Regions from separate parts of the Arthrobacter pasteuri genome, predicted to be linked through region 3. Evidence: riboswitches for the same ligand, from Rfam matches in the RefSeq annotation. Region 3 holds a riboswitch; each other region holds the start of a gene.
What was found. Region 3 has a riboswitch for S-adenosylmethionine ahead of ACX80H_RS07170 (PIN domain-containing protein). Riboswitches for the same ligand answer to the same signal wherever they lie in the genome.
Positions count from the first base shown of each region.

Region 1: another riboswitch for S-adenosylmethionine. It lies ahead of sfnG (dimethylsulfone monooxygenase SfnG); the one in region 3 lies ahead of ACX80H_RS07170 (PIN domain-containing protein).
Region 2: another riboswitch for S-adenosylmethionine. It lies ahead of ACX80H_RS14955 (bifunctional o-acetylhomoserine/o-acetylserine sulfhydrylase); the one in region 3 lies ahead of ACX80H_RS07170 (PIN domain-containing protein).

Region 1 is NZ_JBTNDO010000003.1:141,290-148,932, reverse strand. Features, by position in the region: gene sfnG (dimethylsulfone monooxygenase SfnG) at 1-854, opposite strand, end outside; SAM riboswitch class I at 860-963, opposite strand; gene ACX80H_RS13885 (hypothetical protein) at 1,063-1,293, shown strand; cyclic di-AMP (ydaO/yuaA leader) riboswitch at 1,429-1,610, shown strand; gene ACX80H_RS13880 (LysM peptidoglycan-binding domain-containing protein) at 1,614-2,573, shown strand; gene acs (acetate--CoA ligase) at 2,665-4,557, opposite strand; gene ACX80H_RS13870 (ABC transporter permease) at 4,587-5,465, opposite strand; gene ACX80H_RS13865 (aliphatic sulfonate ABC transporter substrate-binding protein) at 5,462-6,502, opposite strand; gene ACX80H_RS13860 (ABC transporter ATP-binding protein) at 6,581-7,393, opposite strand.
Region 2 is NZ_JBTNDO010000004.1:82,874-90,516, reverse strand. Features, by position in the region: gene hutU (urocanate hydratase) at 1-34, shown strand, start outside; gene ACX80H_RS14985 (allantoate amidohydrolase) at 66-1,283, shown strand; gene ACX80H_RS14980 (formimidoylglutamate deiminase) at 1,280-2,710, shown strand; gene hutI (imidazolonepropionase) at 2,698-3,912, shown strand; gene ACX80H_RS14970 (CPBP family intramembrane glutamic endopeptidase) at 3,970-4,770, shown strand; gene ACX80H_RS14965 (DUF1540 domain-containing protein) at 4,937-5,224, shown strand; gene ACX80H_RS14960 (VOC family protein) at 5,313-5,954, opposite strand; SAM riboswitch class IV at 6,110-6,226, shown strand; gene ACX80H_RS14955 (bifunctional o-acetylhomoserine/o-acetylserine sulfhydrylase) at 6,308-7,627, shown strand; gene metX (homoserine O-acetyltransferase MetX) at 7,634-7,643, shown strand, end outside.
Region 3 is NZ_JBTNDO010000001.1:1,523,854-1,531,496, forward strand. Features, by position in the region: gene ACX80H_RS07155 (flavin reductase family protein) at 1-496, opposite strand, end outside; gene ACX80H_RS07160 (cystathionine gamma-synthase) at 664-1,869, opposite strand; gene ACX80H_RS07165 (O-acetylhomoserine aminocarboxypropyltransferase/cysteine synthase family protein) at 1,871-3,262, opposite strand; gene ACX80H_RS07170 (PIN domain-containing protein) at 3,312-3,785, opposite strand; SAM riboswitch class IV at 3,991-4,116, opposite strand; SAM riboswitch class I at 4,401-4,497, shown strand; gene ACX80H_RS07175 (cobalamin-independent methionine synthase II family protein) at 4,508-5,746, shown strand; gene ACX80H_RS07180 (APC family permease) at 5,840-7,390, opposite strand; gene ACX80H_RS07185 (aldehyde dehydrogenase family protein) at 7,537-7,643, opposite strand, start outside.

The DNA.
Region 1 (7,643 bases), on a different contig from region 3:
GGGCCGGCTTCCTGCACGGCGTCGCGGAAGCCCTCCACCGCGGGGCGGTGCGCCTTCTCGACGATCTCGCGCAGGGTGTCGCGCGCCTCCTTCTCGGAGTCGCGTGCGATGACGAACCCGTTGAGGCCGTACCGCGGACGCCGCCCGGCCTGCTCGGCGGACGCCTGGACGCCGGCGATGTTGTCCTTGAATCCCTCGAGGTCCTTGCCGTTGGAGAAGTACCAGTCGGCCACGCGGCCCGCGGTGGCCTGGGCCGCCGTCGAGTTCCCGCCGAAGAAGACCTCGGGGTGGGGGCGCCCCGGAACGTCCACGGGAGCCGGACTCAGGGTGAAGTCGTTGATGTTGTAGTACTTGCCCGCCTGGCTGTAGCCCTCCTCCGTCCAGAGCCCGCGCAGCACACGGATGAACTCCTCGGTGCGGACGTAGCGCTCGTCGTGCTCGAGCCATTCGAGGCCGAAGTTGGTGAACTCGTCCTTCAGCCAGCCGGAGACGATGTTGACGGCGGCGCGGCCGTTCGAGATGTGGTCGGCGGTGATGATGTACTTCGCGAGCACACCGGGGTGCCACATGCCCGGGTGGACGGCGGCGATCACCTTCAGCTTCTCGGTGGCCGCCAGCAGGGCGAGGGAGAACGACGTCGCCTCGTGCTGCTTGTCCGCGCCGTAGGACGCGGCGTAGCGGGTCTGGGAGAGGGCGTACTCGAAGCCGGCGTCCTCGGCGATGCGAGCGAGCTTCTTGTTGTAGTCGAAGTCCCAGCTGGTGCGCTGCTCGATGGTCGAGACCACCAGGCCACCGCTGACGTTGGGGACCCAGTAGGCGAACTTGAGGGGCGTGGAAAGGTCGGCGATGCTCATGGTTTCCTCCATCGGTCTGGCAGTAGCACCCTAATGTCGCCGCGATGGTGCGGGGCCAGGGTTGCTGCGGCGTCAGTGAGCCAGATCTCTCAGCCGCTCGGGATGGTCACGTCGAGTGTGACACCGGGGCGCCGCAGATCCAAACAATATGTCGCCCAGTGGCAGGGATGCATCACCGGGTGTGAGCTCTCCTGCCTAGGGTGGAGGAATGGATAGCTGGAAGTCCGCGGGACGCACGCAGGAACGCAAGCTCTGGAACACGCTCTTCTGCGTCGGTGTCGTGCTGACCGTCACCCTGGGGAGCAGCATCCTGCTGGTCGCGGGCAGTGCCGGGTCGGCGGCCTCCGCCTGGTTCTATGTGCAGCAGTGGGTGCTGCTGGCTCTCAGTGCGGGCGGTACGGTCCTCGCCTTCCGTCGCTGGCGGTCCCTCCGCGCGTAGGGCACGGGCCGTCATGCCGCGCATAGGGTACGGGCCGTTATGCAAATGTGACAAACGCGGGGAGCGCTGGGTATCGTCGTCGCGTGCCTCCGTTCATAGGAGGCCCTCCCGGATGGATTGCCGAGCCCTGCCGCCGAACGGGATACGCACATCACCGAGGCGGGGACGGGGGAACCACAGTTCCACCGGGCGCGCAGGACCACCTGTCAGCGTCCTCGGGGTTAAGTCGTATCGCATCACCAACCGTTGATGCCCACGGCCGGGTGACTCCCATCCGAACCCGACAGCTCACCCCGCAGGCATGGGAGAGGTATACATCCATGTCACGAAAGACTTCCCCGGCGCGCCACCGTGCCGACATCGACGGCAACATCGCGCTGACGGGCCTGTCCCGCGCAGCGAAGGCCCACGCCACCGCCGTCGGCCGTCCGATCGCCATCGTCGCCGTCACCTCGGGCCTCGCGCTCGGCGCGGTGGGCACCGCCCACGCCGGTGAATACTCCGACCAGCGCACGGCCTCGGTTCCCGCTGCTGCCGCTGCGTCGGTCGTACCGACCCCTGCACCGGCTCCGGCACCCGCCGCTTCACCTGCCGTATCGGGCGCCATCCACACCGTCGTCGGCGGCGACACCCTCGGCGCGATCTCGGCCGCCTACGGGGTGGACCTGACTGCGGTCCTCGCAGCCAACGGCCTCTTGCTCACATCGGTGATCTTCCCGGGCGACAGCATCGCCATCCCGACCGGAGGCGGAGCGCAGGCCCCGGCGCAGACCGTGTCTGTTCCCGTCGTGTCCGTTCCCGTGGCCAACGCTGCGGCAGCGGTCACCCAGCAGGCACCCGCTATCGCCCCGGCAGCGCCGGTCCAGCAGGCCGCAGCCGTTGCGCCGGCCTCGGTCGCCGCTGCCCCCGCATCGAGCGTGTACCTCGCCTCGGCGGACATCACCCCGATCGCTTCCTCCAGCGGCGTCGCCGGCACCCTTGTGGCGTCGGCCCAGGCGCAGCTCTCAGCGGGCGCGATCCAGGACTGCACCGTGCTGGTCGAGAAGGCGCTGCGTGCCGCCGGCATCTCCGTGGGCGACCTCGGCCCGTCGCAGTTCTTCCAGTTCGGCTCCACCGTGGCGACCCCGGCCCCCGGCGACATCGTCATCACGGCCGGGCACGTGGCCATCTATGTCGGCGGTGGCCAGGTCATCAGCAGCGGCATGAACGGCTCGAACCTCACCATGCAGCACCCCCTCTCGGACCTCCCGGGGGCATCCTTCGTTCGGGTAGCGGGCTAGTACCGGAACGGACCATACGCGGGAAGCGGCAGGTGCTTGGACGGGGCGCCTGCCGCTTCCTCTTTTAACGCGGGCCGGTCTTCGACGCGGGTCAGCGCCTGCCGGCCAGGACGTCCTGGATGCCGGGAATGCAGCCCTCGTTCTGCAGCGAGGTGGTGTCCCCGAGCGGGGTGCCCTCGTACAGCTGCGTCAGCAGGCGACGCATGATCTTCCCCGACCTCGTCTTGGGCACGTCCGGCACGACGACGACGGCCGAGGGCCGCGCGATCGGTCCGATGGCCTCCGCGACATGCGCGCGCAGCGTGGCCGACACGTCCGTGTCCGGATCCGCGCCCGGCGCCAGCACCACGAAGGCCGCGATGGCGTGGCCCGTCAGCGGGTCGGGGACCGGACAGGCTCCGGCTTCGGTCACGAGCGGGTGCGCCACGAGCGCCGACTCGATCTCGATCGTGGAGAGGCGGTGGCCGGAGACGTTGATGACGTCGTCCACGCGCCCCAGGATCCAGGTGTCGCCGTCGTCGTCGTACCGCGCGCCGTCGCCGGCGAGGAACCAGCCCTGCGCGGCGAATTTCCGCCAGTAGGAGTCGAGGTAGCGCTGCGGGTTGCCCCAGACGGTGCGCGCCATGGCCGGGCCGTGGCGGTCCACGACGATCAGGCCCTGTACCCCGGGACGCACCTGCCGGCCTTCCTCGTCGACGATCCGGGTGCTGACCCCCGGGAGGGGGCGCGCGGCGCAGCCGGGCTTGAAGTCGGTGTCCGTGGGGCTGGGTGAGAGGACCGTGGCCCCGGTCTCGGACTGCCACCACGTGTCGACGACGGGAACCTCGTCGCGGCCGAGGTTCCTCCGGAACCAGCGCCACGCCTCGGGGTTCACCGCCTCACCGACCGTCCCCAGGACGCGGATGCTGGAGAGGTCGTAGGAGGACGGGACGCCGTCGGGGAACCAGCCCATCAGTGACCGGACCAGGGTGGGCGCCGTGTAGTAGCTGGTGACGCCGTAGCGTTCGATGATCTCGAAGTGGCGGCCGGGATGCGGTGTGTTCGGGGTGCCCTCGAAGATGACCTGCGTGGCGCCGTTGGACAGCGGCCCGTACAGCTCGTACGTGTGCGCCGTGACCCACGCGAGGTCGGCGGTGCACCAGTGGACGTCCCGGTCCCGCAGCGACGGATCGGGATTGCTGAAGAGGTGCTCGAAGCTCCACGACGCCTGGGTGAGGTAGCCCCCCGAGGTGTGCACCAGCCCCTTCGGCTTCCCGGTCGTACCGGAGGTGTACATGATGAACAGCGGCGTCTCGGCGTCGAAAGCTTCCGGCTCGTGGTGCGCGGGAGCGGTGTCGACGACGTCGTGCCACCACACGTCGCGCCCCTCGGTCCAGCTGACGTCGGAGCCGGTACGGCGCACCACGAGGACGTACTCGATGCTGTTCGTACCCGCCACCGCGGCGTCGGCATTGGCCTTCACCGGGACGGCGGCGCCGCGGCGGAATTGCCCGTCCGTGGTGACGAGCAGCTTGGCCCCGGTGTCCTCCACCCGGAAACGGAGGGCCTCTGCGGAGAAGCCGCCGAACACGAGGGAGTGCACGGCTCCGATGCGCGCGCAGGCGAGGGTGATCACGACCGTCTCGACGAGGACGGGGAGGTAGATGACCACGCGGTCGCCCTTGCCGATGCCGAGGGCGAGCAGGGCGTTGGCCGCGCGCGACACCTCGTCCTGCAGCTGCGCGTAGGTGACCGTGCGGCGGTCCCCGGGTTCGCCCTCGAAGTGGAGCGCGACCCGGTCGCCGCGACCGGCCCGGACGTGCCGGTCGACGCAGTTCGCCGCGACGTTGAGAGTGCCCCCGGCGAACCACTCGATGACGGGGACGCTGAGCGATCCGTCCTCCTGCGGGACTGCCCGGTCGAAGGTGTGGAGGGTGTGCCACGGGGCGTCCCACTCGAGCCGGCCTGCCTGCTCCGCCCAGAAGGCGAGTCGGTCAGCTTCCACTGCAGCGTCCCTTTCCGTCGTGGTCGTGCCTATGCCCACCGCCGCACCGCCCAGCGCTCCGCGATTCCCAGCAGGGCGTCGGTGGTCTTGCCGATGACGGCCAGCAGGATGATCGCTAGGATGATCCGGTCGACGCGGCCGTTCTGCTGGGAATCCGTCAGCAGGAAGCCGAGGCCCATCGAGGAGGCGATGAGCTCCGCCGCCACGAGGAACAGCCAGGACTGCGCGAGGGCGAGCCTCAGGCCCGAGAACAGGGCGGGGACGACGGCGGGAAGCTGCACGGTGGTCAGCAGGCGGACGCCGTTCAGCCCGAAGGCACGCGCAGCCTCGACGAGGTTGCGGTCCACGTGGCGCAGCCCGAGGTAGAGCGTGGTGAAGACGGGGAAGAACGCGCCGATGGTGATCAGCGTGACCTTGGAGTCCTCGTTGATGCCGATCCAGAGCACCAGCAGCGGGACCCAGGCGAGGGACGGAACCGCGCGGAGGGCTCCGACGGTGGGCGTCAGGAGGATGTCGGCGATGCGGGAGAGTCCCAGCAGGGCGCCGGCCAGCACCCCGAGCAGGGAGCCGATGAGGAACCCGAGCAGCACGCGCTGGGTGGAGATCAGGATGTGGTTGGCGAGCTGTCCGCGCTGCACCAGGTCGACGGCGGCCGCGAGGACCGATGCCGGGGAGGGCAGCTGCGACGCCCGGAAGTACCCCGAGGCGGTGCTGAGATGCCATGCGAGCAGGATGAGCGCCGGGACGATGAGCCCGAGCAGGACCACGCCGGCGCGGCGCCCCCCTCGCAGGCGCGTCCGTCCGCCGTCGCCCTTGGCCGCGGACCCGGTTCCCGGGAAGCCGGTGGCCTCGAGGCCCTCCTTGCTGAGAGGAGTCGCGCTGCTGCCCGTCAGGTATTCCGCACTCATGAGCCGGAACCGATGGCGGCCGGGTCCGCCTTCTCCACGAGCGAGGCATCGAGGAGGGAGTCGAGGGCGTCGTCGATCTGGTCCTGGCTCTGCACGTCACCGGTCTCCACGAAGACGGGGCCGATCTTCTCGAGGACGCTGCGCTGGGCATCGCCGGGGGCGGGATCGACATCGAGGTTGGTGCGGTCGATGATCACCGAGTTCGCCACGGCCTGGTCGATGCCGGCGACCTCCGCGAGGATCGAGGCCGTTTCCTCGGGGTTCTCCTTGGCCCACTCCCGGGCCTTCTCGTAGGCGTTCACCACGGTCTGCGCGACGTCGGGCTTCTCCGAGAGAAAGTCCTCCGTCGCGTTGAGGAAGCCGTAGGTGTTGTAGTCGATGTCCCGGAAGAACAGCTGCGCGCCGTCCTGCTCCGCGGCGGCCATGATCGGATCCAGCCCGGACCAGGCGTCGACGGCGCCGCTCGCCAGCGCGGCGCGCCCGTCGGCGTGCTGCAGGTTCTCGATGGTGACGTCGGACTGCTCCACGCCCGCGGCCTCGAGTGCCTGTAGCAGGAAGAAGTACGGGTCGGTGCCGCGGGTGGCGGCGACGGCCTTGCCGCGCAGGTCCTCGACGCTGGTGATGCCGGAGTCCGGCAGCGTCACGAGGGCCGCCCACTCGGGCTGGGAGTAGATGTCGATGGCCTTGATGGGGGAGCCGTTCGAGCGCGCGAGCAGGGCGGCGGAACCGGCCGTGGAACCGACATCGATCGCTCCGGCACGCAGGGCCTCATTCGCCTTGTTGGATCCCGCGGACTGTACCCAGTTGACGGTGATGTCCTGGTCCGCTAGTTCGTCCTCGAGCCAGCCCTGCTCCTTGATGATGAGGCTGAGGGGGTTGTAGGTGGCGAAGTCGATGTTGAGGGTCCCGCCCTGGGTCGCTTCACCGGCGGCAGCGGTCTCGGTGTCGGCTGCGTTCTCGCCGGCCAGGCAGCCAGTGAGGCCGAGCGAGAGTGCCGTGGCGAGTGCGAGGGTGGGCAGGAAGGCGCGGCGGTTCATGGTGGTCCTTTGAGTGGGTGGTGCGAAAGGGCAGGAAGGCGCCGCGGTCCGGCAGCGCCGGGCGCGGCGGGAACCGGGCTAGTGTCCGGTGACGCCGAGCAGGGAGAGCAGCGAGCTTCGGAGCGCCCCGAGGTCGGCGGAGTTGCGGTCCCGCGGGCGTGCACCGGGCACGGTCACGAGTTCCGCAATGGTGGAACCGGGCTGGTCGGCGTCGCCGCGTCCGAGGACGAGAATCCGGTCGGCGAGCTGCAGGGCTTCGTCGACGTCGTGCGTGACGAGCAGCACCGTGGTGGGCTGCGCGCGGTGGATGTCCAGCAGGAGGTCCTGCATCCTGATGCGCGTCAGCGCGTCGAGGGCTCCGAAGGGCTCATCGAGCAGCAGCACGCCGGGGTTGCGGGCGAGGGCGCGGGCCAGCGATGTGCGCTGGGCCATGCCACCGGAGACCTCGCGCGGCCGGTGCTTCGCGAAGGTGTCGAGGCCCACGAGCTTCAGCAGCTCGAGGACCTTCGCCTTGCCGGCGCTCGCGCTGGAGGACTTGGGCAGCCCGATCGCGACGTTGGCCTGCAGGGTGTGCCAGGGCAGCAGCCGGGGTTCCTGGAACGCGACCGCGCACCGCTCATCGATGCCGGTCACGGGCGTTCCATCGATGATGACCTCCCCGCTGTCGGGGATGTCGAGTCCAGCGGCGGCACGCAGAAGGGTGGACTTACCGCATCCGCTGGTGCCGAGGATGGCGAGGATCTCGCCCGGCTTCACTTCCACGGTGACGTCCCTGAGCACGACCCGCCGGTCGCCGGACGAGCCGAAACTGCGCCCGAGGCCGGAGAACCTGACGCCGAGGGCCTGCTTGTGGTGGGGCTTGGTGCTGCCCGGTGCCAGAACTGCGGTCATGGTGTCTCCATCGGTCCTGGCGGTAGCACCCTACGGTACGAGCCTTCGCCACCGTTCGCGGTGGTGCCCGTGGCTCGGGCCTCGATATTGCCCGGCATCAGGGGGATGCGGACAACCAGGGTTGCTGCGGCTTCATCGATCCAGGTCTCTCGGCCGCTCGGGATGGTCCCTCCTATGAAACGCCCGCAGTGGGGGAGGAGCAAAATAGGGCGTGTAACAAAGGCTGTAACAAACCGGAAGTCGAGGGAGG
Region 2 (7,643 bases), on a different contig from region 3:
CGAACGCGGCGTGCGCATCCCCATGGAATCCTGAAGTCCCTCGACCCCGATCGGAAGGTGTTCCCGTGCAGACCGTCTCCTCAGTCCTCGATTCCATCAGTGACATCGGCCGCGACCCGTCTCGCGGCGGGTACTCCCGCGGCGTCTACACGGGCGTCGAACTCTCCCTCCGCGAGTGGTTCGACGCCGAGGCGACAGCCCACGGGCTGTCGGTGGAGACGGACCGCAACGGGATCCTCTGGGCCTGGTGGGACGCCACGGACAGCCGCGACGGCGCCCTCGTGACCGGCAGCCACCTCGACTCGGTCCCCGGCGGCGGCGCGTTCGACGGGCCGTTGGGCGTCGCCTCGGCGCTGGTCGCGGTGGACCTGCTCCGCGAACGGGGGGTCCAGCCGCGCCGTTCGCTGGCCGTCGCCGTGTTCCCCGAGGAGGAGGGCTCCCGGTTCGGGCTGTCCTGCCTCGGGTCGCGCCTGCTCACCGGTTCGGTGGACCCCGACATCGTCCGGTCCCTGACCGACACCGACGGCACGACGTTCGCCGAGGCCGCCCGGGCCGCGGGCATCGACCCGGCGCACCTGGGCCGGGACGAGGAAGCCGTCCGGCACATCGGGGACTTCGTCGAACTCCATGTCGAACAGGGGCGTGGCCTGATCGACCTGGACTCCGCCGTCGCCATTGGGTCCACCATGCTGGGCCACGGCCGGTGGCGCCTGTCCATCACCGGCCAGGGCAACCACGCCGGCACCACCCTCATGGCCGACCGCGCCGACCCCATGATCGCCGCGGCGCAGGTGGTCCTCGCGGCGCGGAAGATCGCCGCCGAGCAGGACGGCGCGCGCGCCACCGTCGGCCGCCTCCAGCCCGTACCGGGCGGAACGAACGTCATCGCCTCGCGCGTCGACCTCTGGCTCGACGTACGCCACGAGGAGGACGCGGTGACGGCATCGCTCATCGAGAAGATCCACGGCCAGGCCCAGAAGATCTGCGCGTTCGAGGGCTGCCGCGCCACCCTGATGGAGGAATCGCGCAGCGGAACGGTCCACTTCGACGGGGCCCTCCGGCACACGCTCGCCTCGGCGCTCGGCCGCTCCTTCCCGGGCACGCCGACCCTGCCCACCGGGGCCGGGCACGACGCCGGCATCCTGGGCGCCATCGCCCCGACCGCCATGCTCTTCGTCCGCAACCCCACCGGCATCAGCCACTCGCCCGAGGAGTTCGTGGAACGCGACGACGCCGACGCCGGGGCCGTGGCGCTCGCCGACGTCCTCGAAGACCTGCTGTGACCGGACGGGACGCGGCCCGCGCCGTCTGGTGCGAGTACGCCTGGCTGGACGACGACGGCGTGGTCGACGCCGTCCGCGTGGAGGTCGACGCCGACGGGATGGTGGTCGACGTCGCGCCGGGTGCCGCCGCGCAGGACGGCGACGTCGTCCTCTCCGGCATCGCCTTCCCCGCCGCCGCCAATGCCCACTCGCATGCGTTCCACCGTGCGCTGCGGGGCCGGACCCACGACCGCGGGGGGACGTTCTGGACCTGGCGGGAGACCATGTACCGCGCGGCCGGAGCCCTGACGCCCGCGCTCTACGAGGAACTCGCCACCGCCGCCTACGCGGAGATGGTTACAGCCGGCTGGACCAGCGTCGCCGAATTCCACTACGTCCACCACCAGCCCGACGGCACCCCCTACGGTGCCGTTGACGAAGACCAGGGGCCGGGTGACGGGCCCCACGCCATGGAACTGGCCCTGGCGCGTGCAGCCGTCCGGGCGGGCATCCGCCTGACGCTGCTCGACACCTGCTACCTCGCCGGCGGCTTCGGCACGCCCCTCGAGGACGGGCAGCTCCGCTTCTCCGACGGCACGGCCGCCCGGTGGCTCGACCGCCTCGCGTCCCTCCGCGCCGCGATCTCCGCGCTGTACCCCGCGCACCAGGTGTCCGTCGGCGCCGCCATCCACTCGGTGCGGGCCGTACCCGAGGACCAGCTGGCCGTCATCGCGCAGCACCTGCCGTCCGGGATGCCGCTGCACATCCACCTCTCCGAGCAGCCCGCCGAGAACGACGACTGCCTCCGCGCCACCGGCACCACACCGGCCGGGCTGCTCGACCGGTACGGGCTCGTGAGCGAGCGTCTGTCCGCCGTACACGCTACGCACGTCAGCGACACCGACGTGGCGATCCTCGGGAACGCCGGGGCCGTCGTCGTCCTCTGTCCCACCACGGAAGCGGACCTCGCGGACGGCATCGGCCCGGCCGGCGGGTTCCGCGGGGCCGGCGCGGTCCTGGCCCTCGGCACCGACCAGCACGCCGTCGTCGACCCGTGGCTCGAGATGCGTGCGCTCGAGCACGGCGAACGCCTGCGCACCGGGCGCCGCGGGCACTTCGACCCGGCAGCGCTCCACGGCATCGCCTCGGTCGGCGGGGCGACGGCGCAGGGACGTCCCGGTGCCGGCTTCCGCCCGGGCTGCGCGGCGGACTTCATGGCCGTCGACCCGCACAGCGCGCGGACCGCGGGATCCGCGGAGGAACAGCTCGCCTACACGGCGACCGCGCAGGACGTCACCGCCGTCGTCGTCGGGGGAGTCCTGCTGGCCCGCGACGGCGTGCATGCAACCCTCGGCAGGCCGGCCGACCTCCTGGTGGCGGCCATCGCGCGCCTCGACGAGGCCGCGGACTCCCTCTCGCCCCAGGAGCACCACGAATGTCACAGCTGATCACCAACATCGGCGAACTGATGACGCAGGACGGCGAGGCCGCGGTCCTGCGGAACGCGGCCGTGGTCCTCGAGGGCGAGCGCATCAGCTGGATCGGTCCGGCCGCGCAGGCACCCGCAGCGGACGAGGCGCACGACGCCGGCGGGCGGGCCGGACTGCCGGGCTGGGTCGACAGCCACACCCACCTCGTGTTCGCCGGCGACCGGACGGCGGAGTTCGAGGCACGGATGGCGGGGGAGTCGTACGCCGCGGGGGGCATCGCCGTCACGGTCGACGCGACCCGTGCGGCCGGCGACTACGACCTCACGCGCCTGCTCCTGGGCCGCGTCGCGGAGGCCGCCGCAGGGGGAACCACCTACCTGGAGACGAAGACGGGGTACGGGCTCGACGTCGGGGAGGAGGCACGGAGTGCGCGCATCGCCGCCGGCGCGGTCGACGAGGTGACCTTCCTCGGTGCGCACCTCGTCCCGGCCGGGTGGGATCCGGACATGTACACGGACCTGGTGTGCGGCCCGATGCTCGACGCCGTCCGCCCCTACGTGCGCTGGGCCGACGTCTTCTGCGAGACCGGCGCCTTCACCGCCGAGCAGTCCCGCCGCGTCCTGTCGGCGTGCGCGGAGGCGGGGCTCGGCCTGCGCGTCCACGGCAACCAGCTCGGACCGGGCGACGGGGTCGCGCTCGCCGTGGAGTTCGGCGCCGCCAGCGTGGACCATGCGAACCACCTGTCCGACGACGACGTCGACGCCCTCGCCGGGTCCTGGGCGGGATCCGGCGCAGGCTCCCGGGCGCAGGGCACGCCGGGCACCGTCGTCACCTGCCTGCCCGCCTGCGACCTCTCCACGCGCCAGCCGTTCCCGCCCGCGCGGAGGCTGCTCGACGCCGGAGTGCAGCTGGCGATCGCCAGCAACTGCAATCCCGGCACCTCCTACACGACGTCCATGGGGTTCTGCGTCGCGACCGCCGTCCTGCAGATGGGGCTCACCGTCTCCGAGGCGGTACGGGCCGCAACCGTCGGGGGAGCCCTCGCCCTGCGGCGGCACACGGGCGAGGACACCGACGGCCGGCGGGCGGTCGGGTCGCTCGCCGTCGGGCACCGGGCGGACCTGCAGCTCCTCGACGCGCCGTCGGCCACGCACCTCGCGTACCGTCCGGGCATGCCCCTCGTGCATGCCGTCTGGCGCGCCGGCAAGCAGGTGCGGTAGGGCCCCTGCCGGGCCGCCGGACTGGGAATCCCCGGCAACCGCTGGGAGGATAGCGCCATGCCTGCCGAGTCCTCGTCCGCCGCGTCACCCGTCGAAACCCGGACGGATGCCACTCCGCCCCGGCGGCGCATCACCGCGGAGCTGCTGATCGTGTTCGGCCTCTCCCTCGGGCAGTCGGCCGTGTACTCCATCGTGAGCCTGGCCGAGAAGCTGACGCGCGGACCCCTGGCGGCGCAGACCACCACCCTGAACCCGGTGCTGAACGACCGGCCGTATTTCGACCTGACCTACCAGGTGCTGGGCATCTTCTTCGCACTGGTGCCCGTGGCCCTCGTCCTGTTCCTGCTCAGCGGGCACGGCGTTCCGGCGTTGCGTCGCCTCGGGCTCACGTTCGACAGGCCCCTGCGCACCATCGGTCTCGGGATCGGGCTGGCTGCCGTCATCGGCGTCGGAACCCTCGGGGTGTATGCCGGCGGGCGGGCGCTGGGCATCACCACGGCCCTCGTCCCCGCCGCCCTGGACTCCTACTGGTGGACCGTCCCGGTCCTCGTCCTGTCGGCCGTCCGCCACGGGGTGCTGGAGGAGGTCCTCGTGGTGGGCTACCTCTTCCTCCGCCTGCGCGAGCTCGGCTGGTCCACTTCCGCCATCGTCCTCACGAGTGCCGTGGTGCGGGGCAGCTACCACCTCTATCAGGGGTTCGGCCCTTTCGTCGGCAACGTGCTGATGGGCCTGCTGTTCGCCTGGTTCTACACGCGCACGCGCCGCGTCCTGCCGCTCGTCATCGCGCACGCGCTCATCGACACGGCGGGCTTCGTGGGCTTCGCGCTCCTCGGACCCGCCATCGGGATCGGCGGGTGAATCCGCCGGCGAATCGGCCGGTGAACTGCTCAGGGAAGGCTCATCTACGCTGATTTGCGCACGGAAACCGTGACTAAATTATCGGCTGACCGCGGTGTTACCGTGATGTCCACCAGCACAACGGCGGCTCCGCCCCGGGGCTCCACCGGACCAGCCAGGAGGAATCATGAGCGTCGTCACCAGTGTCTCTGAGTGCAGTGTCCATAACTGTTCGTTCAATCACGAGGGCTGCACCGCCGTCGCGATCACAGTGTCCGGGAGCGAGGAACACGCGTCCTGCGCCACCTTCATCGACACGTCCATCAGCGGCGGCCTGCCGAAGATGCTCGCCCACGTGGGCGCGTGCCAGCGCTCGGAGTGCACCTTCAACCACGACCTGCTGTGCGGCGCCCCGGCCGTCAAGGTGGGCCCCGGAGCCGACGCCGCCGACTGCCTGACCTACACCCACGCCTGACGGGCCCGCGTCCCGCGCGGCTGCGGCAACAGGAAAGGGCCGGACGACTGTCCGGCCCTTTCCTGTTCGTACTGGGTGATATCGGGGGTCAGATCTCGATGCGGCCGTCGGCGGTCTCGAAGGTCACGGACATGATGCCCGGAGTGCCGTTCGGGGCGATCCACTGGACCTTGACGCCGTCAAGCGTCTCCTCGACGTCGGTGCCGAGCCACTCGGTCACGCGTTCGGACGATCCTGCGATGGTGAGGCAGGACAGTTTGACCGACGCCGGTCGCGCCTGGGAGGGGTGCAGGGCCTCGCTGCCCTCGTCCCAGCGGAGCAGGTAGGGGACCTGGGGGTCCGCGATGAGTCCCTTGATGCCGATCTGCTGCCACGTCAGTTCCTGGCCGTCGGGGAACTTGCGGTTGCCGGGAACCGCGCTGCGGCCGAGGCGCTCCTCGAACGGTGTGAGGTCGTCCACGGCGACGCACCAGCCCATCCAGCCTCCGCCGGCCTCGGAGCGTGCGCGCACCGCCTGACCGAAGGGGGCCTTGGTCGACGCCGGGTGGTCGAGGACCTCCACGACCTCCAGGTACTGGCCGTTCACCAGGGGGAAGATCATGTTCCGGGTGCCGAAGCGCGGGTGCACGCCACCCTTCACGGGGTCCATCCCGAGGTTGGCCGCGATCCGGTCGGCAGTCGCAGCAAGTCCATTGGGTTCGCAGGCATATGAGACATGATCCAATCGCATGCGGTTATCTTGGCACTAAGTGATGCACGTCTCGACTTAGGATCGCCTTACTCCTGCTGGTCCTCCGATGGCGTCTCCGCAGCCCCGTCCTCACGCTGCTTCACGAACGGTCATACGGCTTGCCGGATCTGCTCGGATGGGCTTTCATGAGGAGAGGTCATGAGTGCCAGCACGAAGCCCCGGCTTGCTGGCCGGCAACCCTCCAACCGCGGTGGGGTGCCCCGGGTGAAGACCAGGTTCGGCGCTATTCCGGCGCCGTTCAAGCGCGGGCTCCTGCGGGAGCCGGTCTCCTGGAGCGGCACGCACCGGCCGGGGCACCGGACCAGGCGGAGCCCCTTCCGAAAGGGAGCACCATGTCCAACGATTGGTCTTTCGAGACACGCCAGATCCACGCCGGCCAGGTACCGGACGCAGCCACGGGAGCGCGCGCGCTGCCCATCTACCAGACGTCGTCGTTCGTCTTCCCGAGCGCCGAGAGTGCCGCCAACCGGTTCGCGCTGACGGAACTCGCGCCCATCTACACGCGTATCGGGAATCCCACGCAGGAAGCGGTGGAGACGAGGATCGCGAGCCTCGAGGGCGGAGCCGGCGCCCTGCTGCTCGCCTCGGGCCAGGCCGCCGAGACCTTCGCGGTGCTGAACATCGCGGAGGCGGGGGACCACATCGTCGCCAGCCCCAGCCTCTACGGCGGCACGTACAACCTCTTCAAGCACACGCTGAAGAAGTTCGGCATCGAGACCACCTTCGTGGAGGACCCGGACGACCTCGAGCAGTGGCGGAACGCCGTCCGGCCGAACACCAAGCTCTTCTTCGGCGAGGTCGTGTCCAACCCCCGGCAGGACGTCCTCGACATCGAGGGCATCAGCGCCGTCGCCCACGAGAACGGGCTTCCGCTGATCGTGGACAACACGCTGTCCACGCCGTACCTGATCCGGCCCATCGAATGGGGCGCGGACATCGTGGTGCACTCCGCGACGAAGTACCTCGGGGGCCATGGCAATGCCATCGCCGGGGTCATCGTCGATTCGGGGAACTTCGACTTCGCCCGGTACCCCGAGCGGTTCCCCGGCTTCAACACGCCGGACGAGAGCTACCACGGACTCGTCTACGCGCGGGACCTCGGCGTCGGCAGCGCACTCGGCGCGAACCTCGCGTACATCCTGAAGGCCCGCGTCCAGCTCCTGCGCGACCTCGGCTCGTCCGTCTCGCCGTTCAACGCCTTCCTCATCGCGCAGGGACTGGAGACCCTCAGCCTGCGGGTGGAGCGCCACGTGCAGAACGCGCAGGCGGTCGCCGAGTGGCTCGAGGGGCACGACGACGTCGAACGCGTCTCCTACGCCGGCCTCGCCTCGAGCCCCTGGTACGAGCGCGGCAGGAAGTACGGGCGGAACAACGGTACGGGCGCGATCGTCAGCTTCGACATCGTCGGGGGACTGCAGGCCGGCAAGCGCTTCGTCGACGGACTGGAACTCCACTCGCACGTCGCGAACGTCGGCGACGTCCGCTCGCTCGTCATCCATCCGGCGTCCACGACGCACAGCCAGCTCGGGGCGGAAGCGCAGCTCACCGCGGGCGTGCGTCCGGGCCTCGTCCGCCTGTCAGTAGGCCTCGAGAACATCACCGACATCCTCGCCGACCTCGACGCGGGGTTCCGCGCCGCCAAAGGAGCCTAGCCCTTCGTGACCACCC
Region 3 (7,643 bases):
CTGCTGCCGGGGACTGCACTCCGGCGTAGGCGCCCCGAAAGAACAGCAGGGGTTCGGCGTCGAGCCGCGCGCTCAGGGACCGGACGCTCCCCACCACGATGGTGTGGTCACCGCCGTCGTACTCCTGGTGCAGCTCGCAGTCCACCCAGGCGAGTGCGTCCTCCAGGACCGGGTTGCCCAGCGGAGACGCGGTGTAGTCGACGCCGGCGAACTTGTCCGTACCCGAGCGTGCGAACTGGCCGGCCAGGTGCTGGTGCTCCGCCGACAGGATGTTCACGGTGAAGCGTCCCGCTGCACGGAGCAGGGGCCAGGTGGTGGAGGACCGGGCCGGACTGAAGGTGACCAACGCCGGGTCGAGCGAGAGGGAGGCGAAGGACTGGCAGGTGAACCCGGCCGGACCCGTGGGCGTCGCCGCCGTGATCACAGTGAGCCCGGTGGCGAAGTGTCCCAACACCTGCCGGAGGCGCCGGGGGCTGAGGTCCGAGATATCCGAGATGTCCGACATGATGGGTCCTTTCGTGGCGTATGAATTCAATCAAGCACCGTTTGCGCCCGCACCCAAGAGCCGGGGAAGCGAGCTGTCGTATGAGGAAACACGGGGTCATCGACCGTCGTACTGGGTAGTGAGCAGGCCCGGGACAGCGGTGTTCTGCTGCACCGGGGTCAGGCGCTGAGAGCCACGCCTCTCCTGGACGCCCGATGTGTCTTCTCCAGCGCGGTGGCCAGGTCCTCCTGCAGGTCTGCCAGGTCCTCGACGCCGACGGACAGCCGGACCAGGTCGGTGGGCACGGCCAGCGGGGTCCCGCGTACCGAGGCGTGGGTCATCTCCGAGCAGTAGCAGACCAGCGATTCCACCCCGCCCAGGCTCACGGAGAGCGCGAAGAGCCGGGTCGATTCGGCGAACGCCCGTGCGGCGGCTTCTCCGGCACTGAAGCGCAGCGAGACGATCCCGCCGAAACCTGACATCTGGCGCGCTGCCAGGGCATGGCCCGGGTGCTCGGGCAGTCCGGGGTAGAGCACCTCCGCGACGCCGGGCTGGTCACGGAGCCATTCGGCGAGAGCCTGGGCATTGGAGGTGTGCCGCTCCATGCGCAGGCCGAGGGTCTTCAGGCCGCGGGCGGCCAGGTAGCAGTCCTGCGGCCCGGCGACTGCGCCGCCGGCGAACTGCTGATAGCCGATGGTCTCGGCCAGCGCGGTGCCGCGGAAGGTACGGTCGGCCACGACCACGGCACCGCCGAGCACGTCCGAATGCCCGCCGATGTACTTGGTGGTCGAGTGCACCACCACGTCCGCGCCGAGGTCCAGCGGCCGCTGCAGGTAGGGCGAGGCGAACGTGTTGTCCACCACGAGCAGGGCCCCGGCATCGTGCGCCAGCGCCGCCCACCCGGCCAGATCCGCGATGCCCAGCAGCGGGTTCGACGGCGTCTCCACCCAGAGCATCGCGGTGGAGCCCGGCCGGACCGCTGCGGCCACCGCCGCCAGGTCGGTGATGTCCACGGCCGTGTTCGCCACACCCCACGGGCCCAGCAGCCCGTTGATGAGCCGGTTGGTCCCGCCGTAGCCGTCCCCGCCGAGGACGATGTGATCGCCGGGGCGCAGCAGTGCCCGCAGCAGCGCGTCCTCGGCCGCCAGCCCGGAGGCGAAGGCGAAGGCCGCCGTCCCGTGCTCGAGCGCGGCCAGCTGGGCCTCGAAACCGTTGCGGGTCGGGTTGGAGCCCCGACTGTATTCGTGCCCGGCGCGCAGCACGTTGATCCCGTCCTGCACGAAGGTGGAGGTCTGGTAGATCGGCGGGATCACCGCACCGGTCAACGGATCAGGGTCCTGCCCGGCATGGACGGCTGTCGTGTTGAACCCTGTGTACTGCGCCATGTCAGGCTCCTCTTCCTGCGGGGGCGGCAGGGGCCCCTGCCGCCGGAGTAGCCGCGATGTCCGCGGCGCCCACCAGCGGGGCCAGTGCCCGGTCCTCGGCTCCCACCAGCGGGGCCAGCGCCAGGTCCAGGTCCGCGACGAGGTCCGCCGCGGTTTCCAGACCCACGGAGAGCCGGATGGTGGTTTCCGCGATCCCGGCGGTGGCGCGCTGTTCCGGGGTGAGCCGGCAGTGCGTCATCGCAGCGGGGTGCGCGACCAGGGACCGGGTGTCCCCCACGTTGGCCACCAGCTTGAACAGCCGGAGCCGGTCGATGAAGGCCCCCACCTGCCCTGGCTCTGCGGCCAGGTCGAAGGAGAACACGCTGCCGGCCCCGTGCGGGAAGTCCCTGGCCGCGATTCCGGCCTGCGGGTGGCCCGCGACGGAGGGGTGGTGTACCGCGGCGACGGCCGGGTGGCCGGCCAGGAACCGGATGACCTCGCGGGTGTTCCGGGCGTGCCGGGCCACCCGGATGTCCAGGGTCTCCAGCCCCTGCAGGATCTGCGCGGCACTTCCCGGTGCGAGCGAGGGGCCCAGGTCGTGCAGGTACTTGCTGCGTGCGAGGGCCAGGTACGCGCCGTGGCCGTGGCGTTCCCACAGGACCTCCCCGCCGTAGCGGCGCTTGGGCCGGGTGAGCTGCGGCCACCGGTCCGGGTAGGCGGAGAAGTCGAAGCGCCCGCCGTCGACCACGGCACCTGCAAGGGTGCTCCCGTGCCCGCCGAGGAACTTCGTGGCCGAATACACCACGATGTCAGCCCCGTGGTCGAGGGGCCGGAACAGGGCCGGGGTCGCCAGGGTGTTGTCCACCACCAGCGGCACCCCGGCGGCATGGGCGACCGCGGCAAGCGCCGGCAGGTCCTGCAGCGTGGCGAGCGGATTGCCGATGGATTCGGTCAGGAAGGCCCGCGTCGTCGGGCGCACAGCGGCCTGCCAGGCACCGGGGTGCGCGGGGTCGGCGAAGCTGACCTCGATCCCGAAATCGTCGAAGGTGTCCGTGAGCAGGTCCACCGTCCCCCCGTACAGCTTCGACGACGCCACGATGTGCTGACCTCCGCGGACCAGCGACACCAGGGCGACGGCGACCGCGGCCTGCCCGGTCGCCGTCGCCAGTGCGGCCACGCCGCCGTCGAGCGCAGCGATCCGCTGCTCCAGCACTGCCACCGTCGGGTTGCCGGTCCGCGTGTAGGTGAAGCCCGGCTCCTTCAGCGCGAACATGCGCCGGGCCGATGCGTAGTCCGGGAATTCATACGCCGCGGTCTGATAGATGGGGACTGCCACGGGCCGGTAGGGGGCCTGCGGCTCATAACCTGCGTGGATCTGGGAAGTGGCCGTACAGCCGGCGTCACCGGTACTCATCGAAGATGCTCCTTCGGCAGAAGTGGTCAGGGCTTGGGATCGAGCGGGTCTACAGGGACCGGGTCGCCGGTCCCGTGTGGGATGGCGGGGTCGGGGGCGCCCCAACCGCATGCGCTTCCGGAATCCAGGGATTGATGGCCGACACCGGGAAATCCCGGTAGACCTCGACATTTCCCGACACAATGGAAAGGCTTTTATGAATTGCAGTCGCAGCAATGAGGGAATCGACTGCGGACACCTCGGCGTCACTCAGCATCGGGCCCCAGACAGCGGCGATATCAGCGTCGACGGAAAGAATGTTCGAGCTGTAGGAGTTCACGAACTCCTGCACCCAGGCGCCGACGGTCCGATATTGCTGGTTCTCCCGGCTCACCAGATGCAGTTCCCCGATCGTCAGGGCGGAGACGAATATACGGAAGTGTCTCCTCCGCTGGAGGAAATCGACGACAGCCGTGGAAGGGCGTGGGCTCCGCAACTCCACGACGACGTCGGTATCCAGAAGGAGGCCGCTTGTGCGTGGCATTCCTCAGACTGCCAGTGGGGGCAGACCGGCGTCCTCCGTGCGATTCGGTGCCACATGCGGTCCGAGGAGGAAGTCCACGAACGCTTCACGTGGAGCCATGAGTGCCTCGTAGTCGTGAATGCTCACGACCGACAGGGGAACCTGGGCGTGGGAGGCAGCAAGGGAGGTAGCAGTCATCGGCGGGCGGCACGGGGCCGCGTCCTTTCGGGAGCTCTTGCCCGCACCAGGTACCCCGGGGGGTGAATGCGGACCGCTTCGTCATCCGAACCACCCACCGAGCGCGGGGTTGGTATGTGACCAAGTCGGAGCTTGACGGTCACAATTCATGAAGCTGTTGGAAGTATAACCACGCAATCGTGATCGAAGTAAACACCCCGCGCCTTTGTGCCCTCGTGCGCTCGCACGCCTATCGACGGTTCCACGCCTGGTAGCAGGGAATTTCGCCGGCCGCAGGAGTCGAGACTCCGCACCGAATTGCTCCGGAATATTACGCCCCTGGTTTTTCCGGCGCGCTCATCGTCGTCCATGATGGGGCCAGCCCCTCCGATTGGTGCTCAGCCTTCTGGCTGTGGAGGGGACGTGCCTGCGTCACCGGTGGATTTAGAGCCCTAAGCCACACCATCCAGAGCAGCTGAGAGACCTGCCTCCATGACGCTGCAGCTTCCCCCGGATTTCCTGTCCGGAAAGGTGCTAATGGCAGGACCGATGGAAAGGAAAACATCATGACACTCGATCGCATCTCCACCAGCCACGCCGGCTCGCTGCCCCGCACACCGGAACTGATCGCCGCCAACGCCGCCCGCACCTTCGCCGAGGACGGCTTCACCCTGGAACGGACACCGGAATTCGAAGGACTGCTCACGACTGCCGTGGTGGACCTCGTCCAACGCCAGAAGGAGTTCGGGATCACGATCCCGGGCGATGGCGAGTACGGCAAGGCGATGTCCAACCCGGTCGATTACGGAGCCTGGTGGACCTACAGCTTCCAGCGCACCGCCGGCCTGGAACTGACGGACTTCAATCCGATCCTCGCCGAGCCTGTCCGTAGCGAGCCCGGCGCCATCAGGCTGACCTCGTTCGCCGACCGGCGTGACTGGACCCGCTTCGCGGCGGCCTACCAGGATCCCGAGAGCGGCATCCAGATCGGCAAGAACGCCACAGCCTTTCCGTCCGCGACCGGGCCGATCTCCTACACCGGGCACGCTGCACTGGCCAGCGACATCACGAACCTCAAAGCGGGGTTGGGCGCCGCGGGCATCCCGACAGGATTCATCACGGCCCTCTCACCCGGGTCCGCGAGCAGGATCGGCAACGACTATTACGCCAGCGAGGAGGAGTTCATCTACGCCTGGGCCGATGTCCTGCGCGAGGAGTACAAGGCCATCGTCGAAGCAGGCCTGATCGTGCAGATCGACGATCCGTCCATCGCGGAGAACTGGGACCAGATCAACCCCGAACCCACCATCGAGGACTACCAGAAGTTCACCCGGATCCGGGTCGAGGCGCTGAACTATGCGCTGCGGGGACTACCCGAGGAACAGGTCCGGTTCCACGTCTGCTGGGGTTCCTGGCACGGCCCGCACACCACGGACATCGAGTTCCGCCACATCGTGGACCTTGTACTGGGCATCAACGCCGGTTCGTACTCCTTCGAGGCAGCGAACGCCCGTCACGAACACGAATGGACGCTGTGGCAGGACGTCGACCTTCCTGCCGGGAAAGTGCTCGTTCCCGGCGTCGTCTCGCACGCGACCAACGTCGTCGAGCACCCTGAACTGGTCGCCCAGCGCATCGAGCGGTTCGCCGCACTCGTAGGTCGGGAGAACGTCGTCGCCTCCACCGACTGCGGGCTGGGCGGAAGGATCCACCCGCAGATCGCCGCGGCCAAGCTCGAGTCCCTGGGGCGCGGCGCTCAGATCGCCTCGAACAGGCTCTTCGCCCGCTCCGGAACACTCGTCTGATCACCAGCGGTCACCCTGTCGAGAGGGTGACGGTGTAACTCCAGCCCCACTTGTCCAGGCGATGCCTGGACAAGTGGGGCCGGACAGCGGGACCTACACCAGTTCGGTGGACGCCAGCGATCTCGTCTCGGCGGAGCCCCCCGACGAAGGTGCTGGTGTTGCGGCTGCATGTCCGGCGAGGACACCCGTCCGGTGCCGAAGCTTCAGTCGGTACATCAGGACGCCGGTGATGATGACGGCAGCGACGAAGAGAACCCCACCCCACTGCAGGTACCACTCGAACGGCGGCACGGAGTTGTAGATCTCCGAGCGCGGCCAGGTGAGGTTCACGGTCATGGCGCCACCCCACAGGACCGCGAGGATGTTCACCGGCAGTCCCCACTTGCCGAGGCTGAAACCGGGCTCGGTGCCGTCGTCGGGCAGCGGCCACTTCCTGGTGAGGCGGTTCCGCAGCATGGGCACGGTCACCAGCAGGTAGGAAAGGTAGATCAGGACGATGCTGATGCTGGAGAGGATGGTGAAGATGGCCGGCTGGGAGACGTTCACGATCAGCGGGATGACCGCGATGACGCCGATCACGATGGCGGCGACCGTCGGAGTCTTCCGGACCGGGTGCACCTTGCCCAGGTGACGGCTGAACGGAAGGTTGTTGTCCCGGGCCATCGCGAACATCATGCGGATGGCGGCGGCGTGGACGGCCAGCGTACAGACCATGACGGCCACCACGATGCACAGCAGGAAGGCCTTGCCGAAGGGGCCGCCCAGCACGGAGAGCACGATGTATTGCAGGCCGCCGTCGGCCGAGCCCAGCTTGGGATCATCCAGGTCCGGGGCCGCGAGGAGTCCGGTGAGCAGGATCAGTCCACCCAGCACGAAGGATGCGGTGATCGCCCGCAGGATGGCCTTGGGTGCCGTGCGCTTGGGGTCCTTGGTCTCTTCGCCGAGGGAGCTGGCAGTATCGAAGCCGTACATCACATAGCCCGATGCCATGGCGCCGATGATGAAGACTCCGAAGAAGCCCAAGGGGTGGTCCACTCCGAATCCCGTGGTCTCGAAGAGGACGCCGGGTCCGCGGACCACATGCCATGCAAGCGCGAGGATGAGCAACACCGCGGCAACAAGTTCGACGAAGACGCCGACGCTGTTGATCTTGGTCATGAGTCTCACGCCGAAGGCGTTGATGAGGGTGGAGATTCCGATCATGATGCTCGCGAGCATCACCCCGTTGAGGGCGAAGTCGGAGGTGCCGGTGCCGTCACCGATGACCTGGAACCCGGACCAGATCTGGGGCAGGGTGAGCTGGAGGGCCAGTGCCACGGCGCCCAGGGCCACGATCGAAGAGATCAGCAACAGCCATCCGGCCAGCCAGGCGACGGTGCCGGAGGAGAGCCTCTTGGCCCAGTTGTAGACCGATCCGGCCACAGGGTAACGCCCTGCCAGTTCGGCGAAGCACAGGGCCACCATCAACTGCCCGGCGAAGACGATCGGCCAGGACCAGGCGTAGGCCGGGCCGGCCATGGAGTAACCGAAATAGAACAGTTGAAAAACACCGGTCAGAATGGAGATGTAGCTGACTCCGGCCGCGAAGCTGGCGAACTTGCCGATGCTCCGGTCCAGGGTCTGGGCATAGCCGAACTGGTCCATGCCGCTTGAATCAGTACTCTTGCTGGGTTCCGCCAATTGAACTCCTAAGTCAGAAAAGCACGATGGTGGCCTGCGCCCGGCGTGGACGCAGGCGAGACCGGGCGCCGCGCCGTTGCGGCGCCCCGCTGTTTCCCCAAGGCTGTTGCCTAGTCGGCTGCGCCCTCCCCCGTTTCCCTCGAAGCCGGAGTGCCGAACCAGCCGCTGGGTGCGGGCTGGACGTTCTGCCAGATGTGCTTCGCCTCGCGGTACTCGT